Regions from separate parts of the Nocardioides sp. GCM10030259 genome, predicted to be linked through region 1. Evidence: predicted binding sites of a transcription regulator. Region 1 holds the regulator's gene; the other holds the start of a gene.
The links. The regulator LexA, encoded in region 1, represses DNA repair genes until DNA is damaged. The targets are predictions, from matches to a motif close to TCGAACANNTGTTCGA.
Positions count from the first base shown of each region.

Region 2: a site for LexA is predicted at 2,236-2,251, ahead of ACFQQI_RS04000 (alpha-ketoglutarate-dependent dioxygenase AlkB). Genes of this name have one in related genera too.

Region 1 covers NZ_JBHTDF010000002.1:103,862-108,266, forward strand. Annotated here, with positions in the region: gene ACFQQI_RS00810 (alkaline phosphatase D family protein) at 1-778, opposite strand, end outside; gene ACFQQI_RS00815 (phosphatase PAP2 family protein) at 782-1,585, opposite strand; gene lexA (transcriptional repressor LexA) at 1,692-2,444, opposite strand; gene ACFQQI_RS00825 (LysM peptidoglycan-binding domain-containing protein) at 2,725-3,075, shown strand; gene ACFQQI_RS00830 (DUF3052 domain-containing protein) at 3,229-3,642, shown strand; gene ACFQQI_RS00835 (hypothetical protein) at 3,650-4,030, opposite strand; gene ACFQQI_RS00840 (SigB/SigF/SigG family RNA polymerase sigma factor) at 4,077-4,405, opposite strand, start outside.
Region 2 covers NZ_JBHTDF010000003.1:271,126-275,530, reverse strand. Annotated here, with positions in the region: gene ACFQQI_RS04010 (ABC transporter permease) at 1-1,397, opposite strand, end outside; gene ACFQQI_RS04005 (ABC transporter ATP-binding protein) at 1,394-2,167, opposite strand; gene ACFQQI_RS04000 (alpha-ketoglutarate-dependent dioxygenase AlkB) at 2,272-2,886, shown strand; gene ACFQQI_RS03995 (MFS transporter) at 2,943-4,283, shown strand; gene ACFQQI_RS03990 (SRPBCC family protein) at 4,287-4,405, opposite strand, start outside.

The sequences.
Region 1 (4,405 bases):
CGGGGTTGTGGTTCTCGGCGCCGTCGCGCCACTGGTCGTTGGTGACCTCGTGGTCGTCCCAGGTGATGATCCACGGGTACTTCGCGTGCAGGTCCTGGAGGTCGGCGTCCTCCTTGTACTGCGCGTGCCGCTGGCGGTAGTCGGCCAGCGAGAGCATCTCGTGGGCCGGCACGTGCGGCCGGATGTCGACGTCGTTGGCGCCATAGCCGTACTGGCCCGGGCCGTACTCGTAGAGGTAGTCGCCGAGGTGCACGATCGCGTGCAGGTCGTCGCGCGCGGCCAGGCCGCGATAGGCGCTGAACCAGCCGGCCTGGAGGTTGGCGCACGACACGACCCCGAAGCGGATGTTCGCCGGATCGCTGTCAACCGCGGGCGCCGTGCGGGTGCGGCCGACGCGGCTGGTCTCGCCGTCGAGGCGGAAGCGGTAGCGGTACGCCGTGTCCGCCGCCAGCCCGGTCACGTCGACCTTCACGGTGTGGTCGCGGTCGGGTCCGGTCGTGGCGCGCCCACGTCGTACGACGCGGCGGAAGCGTTCGTCGGTCGCGACCTCCCAGTGCACGGTGACCGTCGGGCCGCGGCCCGAGCCCGGGGTGCTGGCCGCCGTCGGCGTCACGCGGGTCCAGATGACGACGGCGCGGGGGAGCGGGTCGCCGGAGGCGACGCCGTGGCGGAAGCGCGCAGCCGCAGCGACGGAGTCAGCGCCGGGCGCGAGAGCGACGGCGCCGATCGCGCCGGTGGTCGCGAGGACGGCGCGACGCGGGAGGAGAGGCGTTGTCACGCCTCACTCAACGACCGCCGTCCCCCCGGGTTCTGCTCGTTCACCTGTTGTTCGTCGGGGCCATCGCAGGGGCACCCGGCCAAGCGCCATCGCGACCACCCAGGCCAGGAGCACGATCATCCAGCCGACGAGGGCGTCGATGACCCAGTGGTTGCCGGTGCCGACGATGACGATGCCGGTGCCGATGGCGTAGACCCAACCGAGCACCCGGACCCACTTGCGGGTCGCGTAGACGTGCAGCGCCAGCGCCACCCACAGCGCCCAGCCGGCGTGCAGGGAGGGGAACGCCGCGAGCTCGTTGGTCAGCCCGCCGACGCCGCGCGGCGCGGACGCGTCGGCGCCCCACCACCCGTCCGCCGCGTGCAGGCTGAGCACGTCGACGTACCCGCTGATGAACCGCGGCGGCGCGGTCGGCATGAACAGGTAGGCGACCAGGCCCGCCAGCGTCGCGATCACCAGGGCGCGGCGGGCTGGTCCATAGCGGTCGGTGCCCAGGCGCCAGAGCCAGATGAGGACACCGGCGGTCACGATGTAGTGGAAGGTGGCGTACCAGTAGCTGCCCACCAGCCCGATCACGCGGTAGTCGCTGAAGAGCTGGTTGAGCGGGACCTCCCACTCGATGCCGAGCAGCTTCTCGATGTGCAACAGGTCGTTGGCGCGGTCGAGGGCCGGCTTCATCGATGTGTCGGCGAGCAGGCGGGCGAGGCTGTAGAGGACCCAGAGCCCGAGGATCAGGGCCAGCTCGAGGAGGCCGCGGGCCCAGATCGGGAGGGTCCGCGTGCGTGCCACCGCAGGCGCTGTCGTCACAGCACCAGCGTCCTCCATCATCCCTCCCCGTGCCCATCGGGTATTCACCCGATCAACCTCGGGGTCCGATCGGGTGATTCCCCGATGTTGTAGGGAATTCGACCTATCAGACCCGTCGCAGCACGGCGGTCACCTTGCCGAGGATGGTGGCGTTCGTGCCGTCGATGGGATCGTAGTTGGGGTTGTGCGGCAGCAGCCACACATTTCCGTCCTTGCGCTGCAGGGTCTTCACCGTGGCCTCGCCGTCGATGAGCGCCGCGACGATCTCTCCGTTGTCGGCGGTCTGCTCCTTTTTGATGACGACGTAGTCGCCGTCGCAGATGGCCGCCTCGATCATCGAGTCGCCGGAGACCTCGAGCAGGAAGAGCTCGCCGTCGCCCACCAGCTGCTTGGGCAGGGGGAAGACGTCCTCGTAGCGCTCCTCCGCGAGGATCGGCCCGCCGGCGGCGATCCGGCCGACGAGCGGGACGTACGACGCTGCGGGCACGCTGTCGCCGAGACCCGTCTCGTCGTACGTCGACTCCTCGGCGGTGCCCAGGGAACGGCGGGCCGCCATCACCTCGGGGAGGAAGACCTCGAGGGCGCGCGGCCGGTGGGGGTCGCGCTTGAGGTAGCCCTTCTCCTCGAGGACCTTGAGCTGGTGGGCGACGCTGGAGGAGCTGGTCAGCCCGACCGCCTCGCCGATCTCGCGCATGCTCGGCGGGTAGCCCCGCTTCTCGATCGAGTCCTTGATCGTCGCGAGGACACGCTGCTGTCGCGGGGTGAGCCCGGTCGCGTCGGCCGGGCCGTCGGGCAGCTCGCGGACCGTCATCTTGCCGGGCGTCTTCCCGGCCATCTTCTTCCCTGCCGTCTTCGCCATGGGCTCACGGTAGTCCTCCCCGCCGCCGGGTTCAAACATCTGTTCGAACCGCGTGTCGGTGCCCGAGGGGATTCGAGGTGATCGAACAAATGTTCGGCGAAGGCCTTGTGTCGTTCGAACACGTGCTCTAACGTCGTACACATGTTCGATCGAACGGCTGATCGAGTGGGTGGTCCGGACCGGTCCCGAGGGACTGTCGGTGGTCGCCACTAGAACTGCTCTCGACGACACAGAGACCCGAGGTCCCGGAGGCGGGACCACTTCCCCAGGAGGTCACCAGATGAGCACCATGACGATCGACCAGATGTTCCACAGCCGGCCCGCCGCGCGTCCGCGCAGCACGGTCCGCCTGACCCGGCGCGGCCGCGCCGTCGTGGTCCTCCTCGCGCTCGTCGCCGTGCTCGCCGTCGGCGTCGCCCTGGCCGGCGGCTCGGTCGCCACCCGCGACTCCGGCACGCCGGAGCCCACCGCCGTGGTGCAGGTCGGCCCGGGCGACACCCTGTGGGAGATCGCCTCCGCGGCCGCCACCGACGGCGACGTCCGCTCGATGATCGAGCGGATCGAGAAGCTCAACGCGCTCGACTCCGGGATGCTCGTCGCCGGCCAGCGGCTGCTGGTCCCGGTCGAGTGAGTCCGATCGACTGATCCCGCACAGACCACCGGGTCACACACTTCGCCGGCCGCTTCGACCCCGGCCGGCGATAACCGGGGAAGCGAGGGGCGGAGCCTTGGCCGGCTCCGCCCCTCGAGGTCATTTCGGGGCCGGTGTCCCTACGCTGCCGCCATGGCCGGCTACTCCGGCACCCCGCTGCTGCGCAAGCTGGGCGTCAAGGACGAGCACGTGGTGCTGCTCGACGGCGCGCCCGACGGGTTCGAGCTCGGGACGACCGGCGCCCACGTCGTACGCCGCCTGCCGGGTCGGCCCGACAGCCTCGACGTGACCCTGACCTTCCACACCAGGCGCGCGGCGCTCGAGGCGCGGCTGCCGGTGCTGTTCGAGCGGACCCGGACCGCCGGCATGGTCTGGGTGTGCTGGCCCAAGCAGGCGGCGCAGCGGGCGCTCGGCATCGACAGCGACCTCGGTGACGGCGTCGTCCGCGAGTTCGGCCTCCGGCTGGGCTGGGTGGACGTGAAGGTGGCGGCCGTCGACGACACCTGGTCGGGGCTGAAGTTCGTGCGCCGGCTCGCGGACCGCTGAGACGTCGCTACCGCGCCGCGCGCCGCCCGCCGATCGGCCGCGGCGGCTCGTCGTCGGAGCCGCCGTCGGTCTCGGTCGACTCTGCCGAGCCGCGCGGCGTGGGGGGTCTGCTGATGCCGAGGCGCCGGGTCAGCAACGCCACCAGCATCAGCCCGAAGAAGAGGCAGGCCACCGCGCCGACCGACGCGATCGCCAGGAACCACCACGCGCGGGCGTCCCCGCCGCGGGCGGTCGCGCCGAAGTCGATGGCGGCGTACACCAGGTAGCCCCAGGCCAGGACGCAGGCGGTGATGCCCAGGGCGAGCAGCAGCAGGGCGGGCTGGAACCTGCGCCTGCGGCGGGGTCCGCGGCGGGACCCCGCCCGCTTCCCACCCGTCGCACCCGTCACACGGACATTGTGTCCGATGCGCGGCGAACCGGGCATGGAACACCGGTCAGGCGGCGTGCGCCACGCTCAGCTGGTTGCGCATCCGCGCGATCATCCGGGTCAGCAGCCGGGAGACCTGCATCTGGGTCACGCCGATCTCCCTGCCGATCTCGGCCTGCGTGCAGCCGCGGAAGAAGCGCATCTCGACGATCTTGCGCTCGCGCGGCGTGAGCTGGGCGAGGACGGGGGCGAGCAGGGCGCGCGCCTCGGCGACGTCGAAGCCGGCGTCGTCGTGGCCCAGGCGCCGGGAGAGCGCCTCGTCGTCGTCGCTGGTCGTCGCGTCCAGGGAGACCGGCGCGAAGCAGCCGTTGGCGCCGAGCGCCTCGACCACCAGCT
Region 2 (4,405 bases), on a different contig from region 1:
GCGGCGACGCCGAGCAGGATGGCCAGGATCCCGCCTCCGGTCTGCCAGCCGCCGTAGGGCAGGTCGCTGAACAGCCCGAACCACAGCACGAGGAGGCCGACCGCGACGAGCGCGGCGCCGACCCACATCCGGCGGTGCAGCGTGGACTCCGGCAGCGCCACGTCGTCGCGCAGCGCCTGGACCGGGGCGATCCGGCCGGTGCGCCGGGCCGGCAGCCAGGCCGCGGTCATCGTGACGATCACGCCCACGGCGTACGACGCGATGAACGTGCGCGGCCGGAAGATCAGTGACTGGCCGGACAGGTCGAGGCCGAAGTTGGCGAACAGCGCGCGGATCCCCATCGCCAGCAGGACACCGAGCCCGAGTCCGACGGTCGCGCCGACGAGGCCGAGGACGAACGCCTCGAGCTGCACCGACCACGTCACCTGCCGTCTCGATGCACCGAGGGCGCGCAGCAGCGCGAGCTCGCGGCTGCGCTGGGCGACCAGGATCGAGAAGGTGTTGACGATGAGGAACGCGCCGACGACCAGCGAGATCCCGGCGAAGATCAACAGGAAGGTCGTGAGGAACGAGATGGCCTCCAGCAGCTCGGAGGCGGACTCGTCGGCGGCGTCGTCACCGGTGACCGCCTCGAGCCCGTCGGGCAGCACGTCCGCGACCCGGTCGCGCAGCTCCTCCTGGGAGACGCCGTCCTCGGCGGTGACCCAGACGTCGGTGTAGGCGTCCGCGCCGCCGAGGAAGAGCTCCTGTGCCGTGGGGGTGTCGAAGGCGGCGTACGTCGCGCCGTTGAGCGAGCCGCCGCTCGGGAACCCGGCGATGCCGACGAGGGTGGGCTGGAGGCGGAGCGAGGCGAGGTCGGCGCCGGGTTCCTGCTCGATCGCCGTCGACGGGATGATCGTGATCTTCTCGCCGAGGTGGTAGTCCGCGCGCTCGGCGGTGCGCACGTCGAGGACGACCTCGTCGCGCACCTGCGGCTCGCGGCCCTGGACGATGGCGAGGCCCTGGAGGTCGTGCCCGGCCGGGGCGTCGGACCAGTTGCCGCCGATCGCCGGCGGGCCGAAGCCGCTGACGACCTTGCCCTCCTTGCTGACCACGAACACGCCGAACGCGTTGACGTTGCCGTCGACCCGCGCTGCGCCGTCCACGGCCCGCATCTCCTCGAGACGGCTCGCCGGGATGGTCACGGTCGAGGGCGCGCCGTCGACCGTCGTACCACCCTCGGGCCGGACCACGACGTCGCCGACCGTCGACGCGAAGAGCGCGGTGAAGCTGCGGTTGAGCGTGTCGCTGAAGATCAGGGTGCCGGCCACGAACGCGACGCCGAGCACGATCGCGAAGGTGCTCATCAGCAGGCGCAGCTTGCGCCCGAGCAGGCTCTTCAGAGCAGCCTTGATCATGTGGTCGGGATCTGCTCGGGGACCTGCTCGGCCATCCGGTTCATCACGTCGAGCACCTGCTCGCGGGTCGGGTCGCGCAGCTCGTCGACGACGCGACCGTCGGCGAGGAAGACGACGCGGTCGGTGTACGCCGCGGCCACGGGGTCGTGCGTGACCATGACGATGGTCTGGCCGTAGTCGTCGACGCTGCGGCGCAGCAGCTCCAGCACCTCCGCGCCCGAGCGGGAGTCCAGGTTGCCGGTGGGCTCGTCGGCGAAGACGATCCGCGGCCGGCTCGCGAGCGCGCGGGCGACCGCGACCCGCTGCTGCTGGCCGCCCGAGAGCTCGTTGGGCTTGTGGCTCAGCCGGTCGCCGAGCCCGACGGTCGCGATGACGTTGTCGTACCAATCCGTGTCGGGCTTGCGCCCCGCGATCGCCATCGGGAGCTTGATGTTCTCCTCGGCGGTCAGGGTCGGCACCAGGTTGTACGACTGGAAGACGAATCCGATCTCGTCGCGCCGCAGGCGGGTCAGCGCCTTGTCCTTGAGCCGGGTGATGTCCTGGTCGCCGATCAGCACCTCCCCGGAGTCGGCGGTGTCGAGCGCCGCACAGCAGTGCATGAGCGTCGACTTGCCCGAGCCGCTGGGACCCATGACGGCGGTGAACTCGCCGGCCGCGATGTCGAGCGAGACGTCGTCGAGCGCGCGGACCAGGGCCTGGCCGGTGCCGTAGGTCTTGGTGAGGTTGCGGACCCGCGCGGCGGGCGGCGAGGTGGGAGGGGCCTCGGTCATGGGTCAAGCCTTCCGTGCCGGCACCCCGGGCGCCACCGGATTCACCCCGAGATCACCCCGATATGACATCGAACATCTGTTCGATGTCGGCGTATGCTCGGGGCATGGACTTCCAGGGCTCGCTGTTCGGGGCGCCGACGATCGAGGCGCCGACCTTCGACCGCGTCGAGCGGCGGACGCTGACCCGGGGCGCCTGGGTCGACGTCTGCCCGACCTGGCTGCCCGAGGCCGACGACGTGTTCCTCACGCTGGTGCGTGAGGTGCCCTGGCGGGCCGAGCGCCGGCAGATGTACGACCGCGAGGTCGACGTACCTCGCCTCCTGCACACGTACGGCGCGGGCGAGCCGCTCCCCCACCCGGCCCTGGCCCGGGCCCGGGGCGCGCTGTCGGCGCACTATCGGCCGGAGCTCGGGGAGCCGTTCGTGACCGCCGGCTGCTGCTACTACCGCGACGGGCGCGACAGCGTCGCGTGGCACGGCGACACCATCGGCCGCGGCAAGACGCAGGACACCATGGTCGCCATCGTCTCGCTCGGCGACCCGCGCCGGCTGGCGCTCCGGCCACGGGTCGGCGGCTCGTCGATCTCCATCGAGATGGGCCACGGCGACCTGCTCGTGATGGGCGGCTCCTGCCAGCGCACCTGGGAGCACGCCGTACCCAAGGTCGCCCACGCGGGGCCGCGGATCTCGGTGCAGTTCCGGCCGCTCAACGTCTTCTGAGATCGACGCCGATAACGATTCGCCCACTGTCGGCTCGCGCTGCGAGACTTCCGCCGATGTCCAGCGCGAACGACCCCAGCCGGCTGACCCTCCGCTCCTTCTGGCACGACCTGCCGCGCGAGGGCAAGCTGCTGCTCTCGGTGGTGGTGTTCGAGTTCATCGGCACCGGCCTGGTGCTGCCGTTCAACATCGTCTACCTCCACGAGGTGCGCGGATTCGCCCTCAGCGACGCCGGCCTGCTGCTCGCCGTACCGCCGCTCGTCGGCTTCCTGGTCGTGGGCCCGGGCGGCGCCGCGATCGACCGCTGGGGCGCCCGGCGCATCCTGATCGGCGCGCTGGCGCTGCAGGTCGTCGGCAACACGATGCTGGCGTTCGCGGCCACGCCGGCGGTCGCGGGGGTGTCGCTCCTGCTCACGGGGCTCGCGTTCGGCGTCGCGTGGCCGGGGTTCCAGGCGTTCATCGCCACGGTGATCCCGTCCGAGCTGCGGCAGCGCTACTTCGGCGTGAACTTCACCCTGCTCAACCTCGGCATCGGCATCGGCGGCCTGGTCGCCGGCACGTTCGTGCGCGTCGACGACCTGTCGACCTTCCAGGCGATCTACCTCGGCGATGCCGCGAGCTACCTGCCCGCGCTCTTCCTGATGCTGGTGCCGCTGCGCCACGTCACCGGCGGGGCCGTCCACCACGACGAGACGACCGTGAAGGTCGGGTACGTCGAGGTGCTGCGCCGCCCCGCGGTCGCCTCGCTCATGGTGCTCAGCTTCGTGTCGTCGTACGTCGGCTACGCCCAGCTCAACGCCGGGATGCCGGCCTTCGCGCGCTCGGTGGGCGAGGTCTCGACGCAGGGCCTCGGCTACGCGTTCGCCGCCAACACGCTGGTGATCGTGCTGCTCCAGCTGGTCGTGCTGCAGCGCATCGAGGGCCACCGCCGCACCCGGATCATCGCGCTGATGGCCGCCGTCTGGGCGCTGTCGTGGCTGCTGCTCGGCGCGACCGGGCTGGTGTCCGGCACCTGGGGCGCGACGATGCTCGTCGCCGCCTGCGCCTCGGTCTTCGCGTTCGGCGAGACGCTGCTCCAGCCCACGGTGCCGGCGCTGGTGAACGACCTCGCGCCCGACCACCTGCGCGGTCGCTACAACGCCGCCAACTCCGCGGCCTTCCAGGCCGCCCAGATCATCGCGCCGCCGATCGCCGGCTTCCTGATCGGCCACCACCTCGGCAGCGTCTACATCGGCACGCTCGTCATCGGCTGCGTGCTGCTCGGCGCCCTGGCCGTCGTACGCCTCGAGCCACAGCTGCCGACCGGGGTCAACGGCGTCCGCGAGGCCGAGCTCGTGGCCGACGCGGACGTCGTACCGGAGCCCACGCCGAAGACCCGCGCCAGCGCCCTCGAGTGATCCCTACCGGGTCGCCCACCAGACGATGACCCCGACCACCACGGCCGCCGCCACCGCCGGCTTCCAGTAGGTCTTCGCCAGCACCGGCAGCACCGCCGACCCCAGGTTCAGGGCGTCGTCGC